DNA from 3 places in the Nonomuraea antimicrobica genome. Region 3 is predicted to be linked to each of the others. Evidence: riboswitches for the same ligand, from Rfam matches in the RefSeq annotation. Region 3 holds a riboswitch; each other region holds the start of a gene.
What was found. Region 3 has a riboswitch for cyclic di-AMP ahead of ABD844_RS24705 (C40 family peptidase). Riboswitches for the same ligand answer to the same signal wherever they lie in the genome.
Positions count from the first base shown of each region.

Region 1: another riboswitch for cyclic di-AMP. It lies ahead of ABD844_RS16790 (hypothetical protein); the one in region 3 lies ahead of ABD844_RS24705 (C40 family peptidase).
Region 2: another riboswitch for cyclic di-AMP. It lies ahead of ABD844_RS00160 (coiled-coil domain-containing protein); the one in region 3 lies ahead of ABD844_RS24705 (C40 family peptidase).

Region 1 covers NZ_BAAAZP010000067.1:17,365-20,629, forward strand. The annotation lists gene ABD844_RS16780 (MDR family MFS transporter) at 1-1,112, shown strand, start outside; gene ABD844_RS16785 (DUF5302 domain-containing protein) at 1,162-1,362, shown strand; cyclic di-AMP (ydaO/yuaA leader) riboswitch at 1,524-1,658, shown strand; gene ABD844_RS16790 (hypothetical protein) at 1,837-2,550, shown strand; gene ABD844_RS16795 (alpha/beta fold hydrolase) at 2,618-3,265, shown strand, end outside.
Region 2 covers NZ_BAAAZP010000003.1:20,948-24,212, forward strand. The annotation lists gene ABD844_RS00150 (DeoR/GlpR family DNA-binding transcription regulator) at 1-348, shown strand, start outside; gene galT (galactose-1-phosphate uridylyltransferase) at 345-1,424, shown strand; cyclic di-AMP (ydaO/yuaA leader) riboswitch at 1,493-1,636, shown strand; gene ABD844_RS00160 (coiled-coil domain-containing protein) at 1,643-2,629, shown strand; gene ABD844_RS00165 (MmcQ/YjbR family DNA-binding protein) at 2,651-3,004, opposite strand; gene ABD844_RS00170 (M50 family metallopeptidase) at 3,012-3,265, opposite strand, start outside.
Region 3 covers NZ_BAAAZP010000090.1:154,939-158,203, reverse strand. The annotation lists gene ABD844_RS24710 (3-isopropylmalate dehydrogenase) at 1-671, opposite strand, end outside; cyclic di-AMP (ydaO/yuaA leader) riboswitch at 770-911, shown strand; gene ABD844_RS24705 (C40 family peptidase) at 1,221-1,625, shown strand; gene ABD844_RS24700 (SSI family serine proteinase inhibitor) at 1,744-2,133, opposite strand; gene serA (phosphoglycerate dehydrogenase) at 2,742-3,265, opposite strand, start outside.

The DNA of each region.
Region 1 (3,265 bases), on a different contig from region 3:
GCGCGCTGCTGCCGTTGTCGATCGCGCTGGTGATGGAGATGTTCCCGCCCGGGCAGAACGGTGCCCGCGTGCAGGGCGCCCTCGGCGGGGTGATGGGGCTGACGTACCTGGCGGGGCCGTTCCTGGGCGGGGTGTTCACCGACCACGCGAGCTGGCGCTGGGCCTTCTACGTGAACGTGCCCCTCGGGATCGCGCTGGTCGCCATCATCGTCTCGCGGCTGCCGCACCGGCCGGGCACCGGCGGCGGGCGGCCCGACTACGCCGGGATCGCGGTCTTCACCGTGGCCGTCAGCGCCCTGCTGCTGGGGCTGACGGAGAAGGGGCTCGACGGTCACACGTGGACCGACCTCCCCGTGGCCGGGCCGATCCTGCTGGCGCTCGCACTGCTGGCGGTCTTCGTGGCGGTGGAGCGGCGGGCGGCCAGTCCGATCATGCCGCTGGGGCTGTTCGCCAACCGCGGCTACACGCTCGTGAACGTGATCTCGTTCTGCACGGCCTTCAGCATGTACGCCGGGGTCGTCTTCCTGCCCCGCTACTTCCAGGAGGCGCTGGGGGCCGGTGCCACCGAGTCGGGCCTGCGGATCTACCCGATGATGCTGGGGATGGTGGCGGGCAGCGTGCTGATGGGCGCGCTCATGTCGCGGACCAGGAGGTACAAGCCGTGGCTGCTCGCGTCGCCGTTCCTGCTGGTAGCGGGCTCGCTGGCGTGCTCGGGGCTGGCGGTGGACAGCGGCGGTCTGGCGGTGGCGCTGTGGATGCTGCCGCTCGGGCTGGGCGTGGGGCCCATGTTGTCCGGGCTGACGGTGGTCGCGCAGCAGTCGGTCGAGCCCCAGTACATCGGCACCGCCTCGGCGAACCTGACCTTCTTCCGGCAGATCGGCGGCTCGGTGGCGCTGGCCGTCGGCGGCACGCTCTACACCTCGGAGGTCGCCGCGACCGCGCCCGTCCACGGTCTGGCCGCCGCGCACGCCTCCGCGGCCTCGGTGGTCATCCCGGCGCTCGGGGTGGCGGGCGCGGTGATCGCCCTGGTGGCGCTGGTGGCGCTGCCGAACAACCGGCTGCGTACGCCCGCCACGCCACAGTCCAAGGTCGAGGCCGGTTTCGCGTCGTGACCGGTGCCGTGCGAAGCTGTGACTTGTCCCCAATACCTTGGAGGTCCTCATGGCGGATACACCGGAGCCGGAAGTCAGCGAAACTCCCGAGGACGAGATGAAGCGCAAGTTCCGCGAGGCGCTGGAGCGCAAGCGCAACCAGCACGCGGGCTCGGGCGCGGGTGGCAGGGGCGGCGACCCATCGAAGATCCACGGGGCGCACGGTCCGGCTGCGAGTAAAAGATCGTTCAGGCGCAAGAGCGGCGGCTGAGGCTGGAATTCTCCGGGGGTACGGGATGCCGTGCCCCCTTTTTCTTCCCGGTCAAAGGTAGATCTTTTGTCCGATTCATGATGAAACGTTGGCAATGTCCGGTTCCGTCATTACAGTAATCGCCATTACCAGCCGGTGACCTAGTCCTTACCCAGAAGGGCAGCCGGCCGGCGCCGAATCCCGAACCCCCTCGGGAGCCGGGGAACCACCTCTTGGGGCGAATCCGGCCTGTGCCGGTAGGGCATCTCCACGCCCGAACCCGTCAGCTAACCCGGTAGGCGTGATGGAGAGGACATACCCCATGCACCAGCGCGTCGTACCCCCAGGCCGCTTGCTGACGGCCGCCAACTGAACGGCCCCCTTCCTCAGGTTCGCATCGTGCGCTCTGCGTAGTGAAACGCCCAGCGCTGTGCCCCGCTGCGCCGTTTTTCGGGCGCAACCTCCCTGTCCCCCCGTGAAGGGTGTTGCTGTTCCATGATTGCCTGTTTTGGTCTGCGTTCCCTCGCCATCCTCACCGCCCTCGCGGTCGGCGCGCTCGTCCTGGTCGGCACCGCCGCCCACGCCGACTCGGCCGACAACGAGAAGATCCTGCTCAAAGGCTCGACCACGGCCTCGTACTTCTGGGACGACTCCTCGGGCCGCGCCGGCGACACGGGCCTGCCCGCCAGTGGCAAACCGATGCAGAAGGGCCTGGCCGCGAGCCCGAGCTGGCCGCTCATGACCGAGGGCTACGTGGTCTACAAGGGCAAGAAGGCGCCCTTCTTCGTGGGCGACCGCGGGCCGGGCGAACCGTCGAACCGCGGGATCATGCTGGACCTCGACGCCAAGACGTTCGCCGACCTGACCGGCGGCAGCTTCAACTCCGACACCCTCGGCGTGGACGGCGTCGGCGGCCAGGGCCACATCGAGCTCGACTACGTGATCACCAAGTGGGGCGACGGGGTGGGCAAGAAGAACCACCCGGTGCCGTTCTCGACCGGCGCCTGGGCCGAGCGCGACAACAACCCGGCCACCCCTCCGGCCGACCAGGAGCCCCCGGCGGTCGACGGCGACGCGGACGGCGCGTCCGGTGACGGGGTGGAGAACCAGGGCGGTTCCGTGAGCACCGTGCTGGTGGCCGGCACCCTGACCGCCGCGGGCGCCGCGCTGCTCGGCAGCGACCGCCTCCGCCCCCTCCTCGTGCGCTGAGACTCCTTCCTCCGCGAGCACGGGCCTTGCTTTACGCCGCCCGGACCAGAATGACATTCTGGTCTCCGTGACGACCCGCGTAGCCGCGAACGGCATCGAAATCGCCTACGAGAGCTTCGGCTCTCCAGAAGGACGCCCGCTGCTCCTGATCATGGGGCTCGGCGCCCAGCTCATCCAGTGGGACGAAGCGCTCTGCGAACTCCTGGTGGAGCAGGGACACCACGTCGTACGGTTCGACAACCGCGACACGGGCCTGTCCACGCACCTGCACGACCTGGGCGTTCCCTCGGCGGGGGCGCCCGCGCCGTACCTGCTGGACGACCTGGCCGACGACACCGCCGCGCTCATGGACGCCCTCGGCCTGCCCGCCGCCCACGTGGTGGGGGCCTCGATGGGCGGCATGGTCGCCCAGACGCTGGCCATCCGGCACCCCGGGCGGGTGCTGACCCTGACCTCGATCATGTCCACGCCCGGCCCTTCCGTGGCCCCGCCCACCGAGGCCGCGGCGGCCGTCCTGACGGGCCGGCCGCCCGCCGACCGCGCGGCGGTGCTGGAGCAGGCCGTACGCACCTGGTCGACGATCGGCTCGCCCGGCTACGAGCTGGACCGGGAGAAGATCGTCGCGCGGGCCGGGCTGGCCTACGACCGCTGCTTCGACCCGGCGGGGACGGCGCGGCAACTGGCCGCCATCATGGCCTCGGGCGACCGTACGGAG
Region 2 (3,265 bases), on a different contig from region 3:
GGCGGCGTGCGTACGCCGTCCGACGCCCTGGTGGGCCCGGTCGCCGTGGCCGCGATCCGCCGCCTGCACGTGGACACGCTCTTCCTGGGCGTGCACGGGATGAGCGTGCGGGCCGGGTTCACCACGCCCAACCTGCTGGAGTCGGAGACCGACAGAGAGCTGGTCACGGCGGCGAGCCGGCTGGTCGTCCCGGCCGACCACACCAAGTGGAACACGGTGGGCATCAGCACCATCGCCGAGCTGAGCGAGGCCGACGTGGTCATCAGCGACGCCGGGCTGCCCGAGGAAGCACGTACCGAGCTGGCCGAACGGGCCGGAGAACTGATCATCGCGGAGGGCTCGCCGTGAAGCGCACCATCACCCATCTGGCCGACGGCCGGGAGCTGATCTATTTCGACCGGCGCGACGACGCCGACCGGAGCGCGATCGACCGGCGTACGCTCGATCCCCGGCCGGTCGCCTCCGAGCTGCGCTACGACCCGCTGACCGAGGAGTGGATCGCGATCGCCGGGCACCGGCAGACGCGTACGTTCCTGCCGAGCGGCGGCACGGCCGAGTGCCCGCTGTGCCCGTCGTCGCGGACGCGGTCGTCGGAGATCCCGGCGTACGACTATGACGTGGCGGTCTTCGAGAACCGGTTCCCCTCCTTCTCCGGAAATTTCGGGGCCTATGGAGAGGCGGGCGGGCTTAGCGAGGTCCGTCCGAGGGTGGGGCGGTGTGAGGTGGTGTGCTTCACCTCCGACCACTCCTCCTCCTTCTCCCAGCTCTCCGACGCCCAGGTGGCGCTGGTCATGGAGGCGTGGGCCGACCGTACGGCCGAGTTGTCCGGGATCGACGGCGTGGAGCAGGTGTTCTGCTTCGAGAACCGGGGTGAGGAGATCGGCATCACGCTGGCCCACCCGCACGGCCAGATCTACGCCTACCCGTACGTCACGCCCAGGACCCGGCTGCACCTCGGCGCGGCGGCGCGGCACCGGGGGCCGGGCAACCTGTTCGCCGACGTGCTGGCCGCCGAGCGCGCGGCGGGGACGCGGGTGGTGGCCGCCAACGAGCTGTGGACGGCCTTCGTGCCGGCCGCCGCGCGGTGGCCGTTCGAGGTGCATCTCTACCCACACCGGCAGGTGCCCGACCTCGCGGCGCTCACCGAGGAGGAGCGGGCGGCGTTCGCGCCGCTGTACACCTCGGTGCTGCGGGCGTTCGACGGGCTGTTCGGGGTCGTGATGCCGTATGTCTCGGCCTGGCACCAGGCGCCCGTGCGTACCGGCAGGGAGCTGGCCTATCTGCACCTGGAGCTGTTCAGCATCCGGCGGGCGGCCGGCAAGCTGAAGTATCTCGCCGGGTCGGAGTCGGCGATGGGGGCGTTCGTCAACGACGTGCTGCCGGAGGAGGCCGCACGCATGCTCCGATCACAAGTAGATCACTAATAGATTTCTACTTAGGGTCGCATGACTCGTGATCTACCACTAATATCCCGATATGCACCGGCCGTAACAGCCGTTGCGGGCCTAATCCCGGGCGCCGCGCCCGGGAGCCGGGGACCCAATCGCACCCGGGGTGAATCCGCTCAGGCGGTAGGGAAACGCAGCTCCCATACCCGAACCCGTCAGCTAACCCGGCCGGCAGAGGGAGAGGAAACATCCACGTGGCGGCTTCGTCCCCCGCGAGTCTTGCCATCGGTCTCATCAGCGCCATCGCCGTCGCCGCCCTCCCCGCGGCCCCGGCCTCGGCGTCCACCTCACCGTCGATCAGGGTGTCGGCCGCCCCCAAGCCGACGGAGGCGCAGCTCCGCGCCCAGCTCAAAGAGCTGAACGCCAAGGTCGACAAGCTCATCGAGAAGTACAACCTCAAACGCGTCGAGCTGGCCAAGGCACAGGAGGCCGCCAAGACGGCCCAGGCCAAGGCGGAGGCCGCGGAGCAGGCCGTGACCACGGCCGAGCAGCGGGTCGCCGAGATCGCGCGCCTGCGCTACCAGACCGGCGACCTGTCGCTGACCTCCTTCATGCTCCCGACCGACGCGGGCAGCGCGGCCCTGCTCGAACAGCTCACCGCCGAGCAGCAGGCGGTCGTGGACAGCGTGGCCAAGGCCCGCGACGAGAAGAAGCGGGCCAGCGAGGAGGCCGCCGCGCTGGCCGCGCAGATCAAGTCCGACACGGCCGAGGTGGCCGGCCAGCGCGACGAGGCCGAGGACGTCATCAAGGACATCCAAAAGAAGCTGGAGGACCTGGTGCCGTACGGGACCGGGCGCAACTCCAACGGCTCCTGGGCGCCCGAGCTGCCGAACGGGTCCGACAACATCACCGCGCGGACCCGGCTGATGAAGGAGCAGCTCGACAAGAACTTCGCGCTGCCGTTCGCGGTGGGGTGTTTCCGCTCGGGCTCAAGCGGCGAGCACCCGCTCGGCCGCGCCTGCGACTTCATGATGAGCACGGGCGGCTCGATGCCCAGCGACGCCAACAACGCACTCGGCGACCGGATCGCCGAGTGGGCGCTGAAGAACAAGGACAAGCTCGGCGTCAAGTACGTGATCTGGAGGCAGCGGATCAACCAGGGCTCCGGCTGGAGCACGATGTCCGACCGCGGCAGCATCACCGAGAACCACTACGACCACGTGCACATCTCGATGTACTGATCGCGGCCCGCGATACGGAGGTCAGGGCAGGCGTTCGACGAGCGACTTGGGTGCGATGTGGCGGTAGGCGTCGGTGACGAGCTCCGCCACCTCGTCCCAGTCGATCAGCGGGACGTCGAGATAGACCCCCAGCCACCCCCGGTGCCCCACGTACGGCGGGCGGAAGAACCGCTCGGGCGCCTCCGCCACCAACTCCTCCTGCACCCCGGCGGGCGCGGCGCACCAGAAGGCCAGGCGGTCGTCGTGATGGTGGTCGGCGAACATCACGAACGTCTTCTTCCCCCGGACGAACCACGTCGGCTCCCCGTGGGAGAGCCGTTCGGTGGTCTCCGGCAGGGCCAGGCAGAGGGCCCGCAGCCGGTCGACGGTGTCCACCGCGGCCTCAGTTCGTCAGCGTGAGCGGGTTGACCAGGTCGGCGTAGACGAGCAGGCCCGCCATGATCATCATCACGATCGCGATCGCGTACGTCAGCGGCAGCACCTTGGCGATGTCCACGTAACCGGGCTCGGGCCGCCGCATGACCTTGGCGTAGGCCCGCTTGATGCCCTCCCAGAGGCCCCCTGCGATGTGACCGCCGTCGAGGGGCAGCAGCGGGATGAGGTTGAACATGCCGATCGCCAGGTTGAAGCCGGCCA
Region 3 (3,265 bases):
AACATCGAGGCCGCGTCGACGTGGCAGTAGTCGGTGGTGACCTCGGGGTATTCGGCGGCCACCCGGTCGACCGTGCGCTGCCACAGGTCGCCGGCGAAGGTGAGCACGTTCGTCTTGTGGACGAGGGTCAGCTTTTTGCGCGGGCGCGACCGGGCCTTCTCGAAGGCGTAACGCACCACGCGCTCGACGCCGTAGGCGGTGTTGAGCGACTCCTGGGTGGCGATCTCGTGCGGCGTGCCGCGGCGCATCGCGCCGCCGGTGCCGGCGTAGAGACCCTCGGTGCCTTCACGGACGACGACCATGTCGATGTCGCCGGGCGTGGCGCCGGCCAGCGGGGTCCGCACCCCGGGGAAGAGCTTGACCGGCCGCAGATTGACGTAGTGGTCGAACGCGAACCGCAGCCGCAGCAGCAGGTCACGCTCGAGGACGCCCGGCGGCACGCTGGGGTCGCCCACGGCGCCGAGCAGGATCGCGTCGTAGCCGCGTAGCTCGTCGAGCACCGCGTCGGGGAGGGTCTCGCCGGTGCGGTGATAGCGTGCGGCCCCCAGGTCGTAGTGCGTGGCCTCGATCTTCGTGCCCACGGCTTCCAGGACCTTGAGCCCTTCGGCGACGACCTCGGCGCCGATGCCATCCCCGGGGATGACGGCCAGGCGGATGTTACGCGACTCCATGGCGGTACCTTACCGGCTCGTCTCGTCTGACGAACACTGCATCTCATTTTCTGGACGCCCGATTTTGGGGGGTTTACGACTGCTTGACCGTTTCGTTAGTGTTTGTCGGGCCTAATCCACGCAGCCGCTGCGTGGAGCCGGGGACCCACGTGAGCCCCAGGGGCGAATCGGCACCGCCGTAGGGCTGTCTTCCAGGCCCGAGCCCGTCAGCTAACCCGGCCGGCCTCATGGAAGGACAGTGCTCTGTCTCGCATCGCCATTGTCCTGGCGGCGGGAGCCGCCGGACTCATCCTGGCCACCCCCGCAGCACAGGCCGCCACCACGGCCCAGGACGACACCGCCACTCAGGCCGACCCCGCAGCTCAGGCCGACACAGCAGCTCAGGCCCGCACGGACAACACGGACAACACGGCCAACACTGCCGACACTGCCAACACGGCCAAAGCCGACACCGACGACGACCCCACCACCCTGACCGTCACGGACACCAAGCGCATCCGGGCGCAGAGCGCGCCGAAGCCCGCCTGGAAGACGGCACTCAAGTTCGCCATGAACAGGCGCGGCATCCCGTACGTGTGGGGTGGCACCAGCGACAGCGGCTACGACTGCTCGGGACTCATGCTCAGGGCCTACGAGGCGGCCGGCATCGAACTGCCGCGCACCACCACCGAGCAGTACGCGGCGTTCTCCAGGAAGATCTCCTGGGACCAGCTCAAGCCCGGCGACCTGGTGTTCTTCAGCGACCTTGGCCACGTCGGGATGATCTCCAAGCCCGGCTACATGGTGCACTCGCCGCACTCGGGCGACGTGGTGAAGGAGGAGAAGCTCTCGGACTGGCGCAGAACCGCCTTCGTGGGCGCCGTCCGGCCGGACCCCAAGGGGGTGCGCCAATGGGCGAAGGTGGTCGAAGAGCGCACTACCCCCGCCGACGCCATCGTCACGGCCACCCTCTGACCGGCCGCCGGCGCGGAAAGCCACGGGCGGCCCCGTGCGCGGACGGGGCCGCCCGTGCTCCCTCACCCCTGGTCAGGCCCGTCGATCAGGGCCCCGGCGCGGGTGCGATCGCTCCCGGTCAGGGCACGATCGGGCTCGCGATCTTCTCCACGAAGCACGGGTTGGGGTAATGCTCGTCGAAGTGCTTGTGCTGACCGTAGAACCAGCCGTTGATCTCGACGCGGACGGGGTCGAAGATCCGCGGGCAGGGCACGTCGGGCCGGAACCTGATCCGCTCCAGGTCACCGCCGATGCGGCGGAGCCGGTCGCAGGCGGCGAACGGGTCGGGATGCGTCCCGTCGTCGGGGTGGCACGTCAGGACCCAGCGCTCGGCGGTGCCCGCGGGCAGGTTGTGCTTGACGATGTGCAGCTCGGCCGCCTGCGCGTGGGCGGGGGTGACGAACAGGGCCGCGCCGGCCAGGACGGGCAGGGCGACTGCGGCGGCGCGCCGGATCAGGGCAGCGTACATGGGGGAACCTCCACCTCGAACGGATACGAAGCGCGACGCTATCAGCACTCTACGTATCCACGAGGGAAGGTGTCGGTACCCCTGTCACCGGCCTGACGTGCGGACATGCCGCCGCGTCACCAGGAGCGGCACGGACGGGGCAGGGCCCTACCGGCTGGAGTTCTGGGGGGCGCCGCCGTTGTCGCGACGGTCCAGCGCGATCTGCACGGCCTCGGCCGCCTCGTCGTCGTGGTCTTCGGCACGGTTCCAGGCATACATTTCGTACATGTGACTCATCTCTTCTCGCGGATGCGTTCCAAAGGAGGGGAAGCCGGACTCCGGTCGCGAATCCGACCGAGCCCGATCTCGCGGTCCGGGTCACGGACCGGACGGAGGGTCTAACTGAGGGACTTACTGGCCGACACCGGCGCCGATCTCCGCGGCGAGCCGTCGACCTGCCCTAACAGGCCCCGCCGCGGCAGGTAATGAGTACAAGAACCTGGCGCATCACAGCCACAATACCTGAGGCATCTCGTTGGATGTCCTAGTATCTCGCATGATGAGACACAGAAAGGGCCGCCACCCGGGATCGGGTGACGGCCCTGACAGGACGGAAGGACAGAAGGAGGTCAGTCCTCCAGGTCCACCGATCGGCCGCTCTCGGCGCCGATCTCGGTCACGATCTGCTCGACGATGTCGGCGGGGATCGCGGAGTCGACGGTCAGCGCGATGAGCGCCTTGCCGCCCTTGACGTCCCGGGCCACCTGCATCGACGCGATGTTGATGCCGTGCTCCCCGAGCAGCCGGCCGACCACGCCGACGATGCCGGGACGGTCGGTGTAGGTGAGGAAGCACAGGTGGGCCGTCGGCTCGATCTCCATCTCGTAGCCGTTGACCTCGACGATCTTCGTGATGTGGCGAGGCCCGGAGAGCGTGCCCGACACCGAGACCGTACGCCCGTCGGCGAGCACGCCGCGCACGGTCACCACGTTGCGCCAGTCGGGGCTCTCGGAGCTGGTCACCAGCTCGACCGTGATGCCGCGGTCCTTGGCCAGCAGCGGCGCGTTGACGTAGGTGACCTGCTCCTCCACCACGTCGGCGAACACGCCCTTGAGCGCGGCCAACTCGATCACCCGTACGTCCTGGGCGGCGA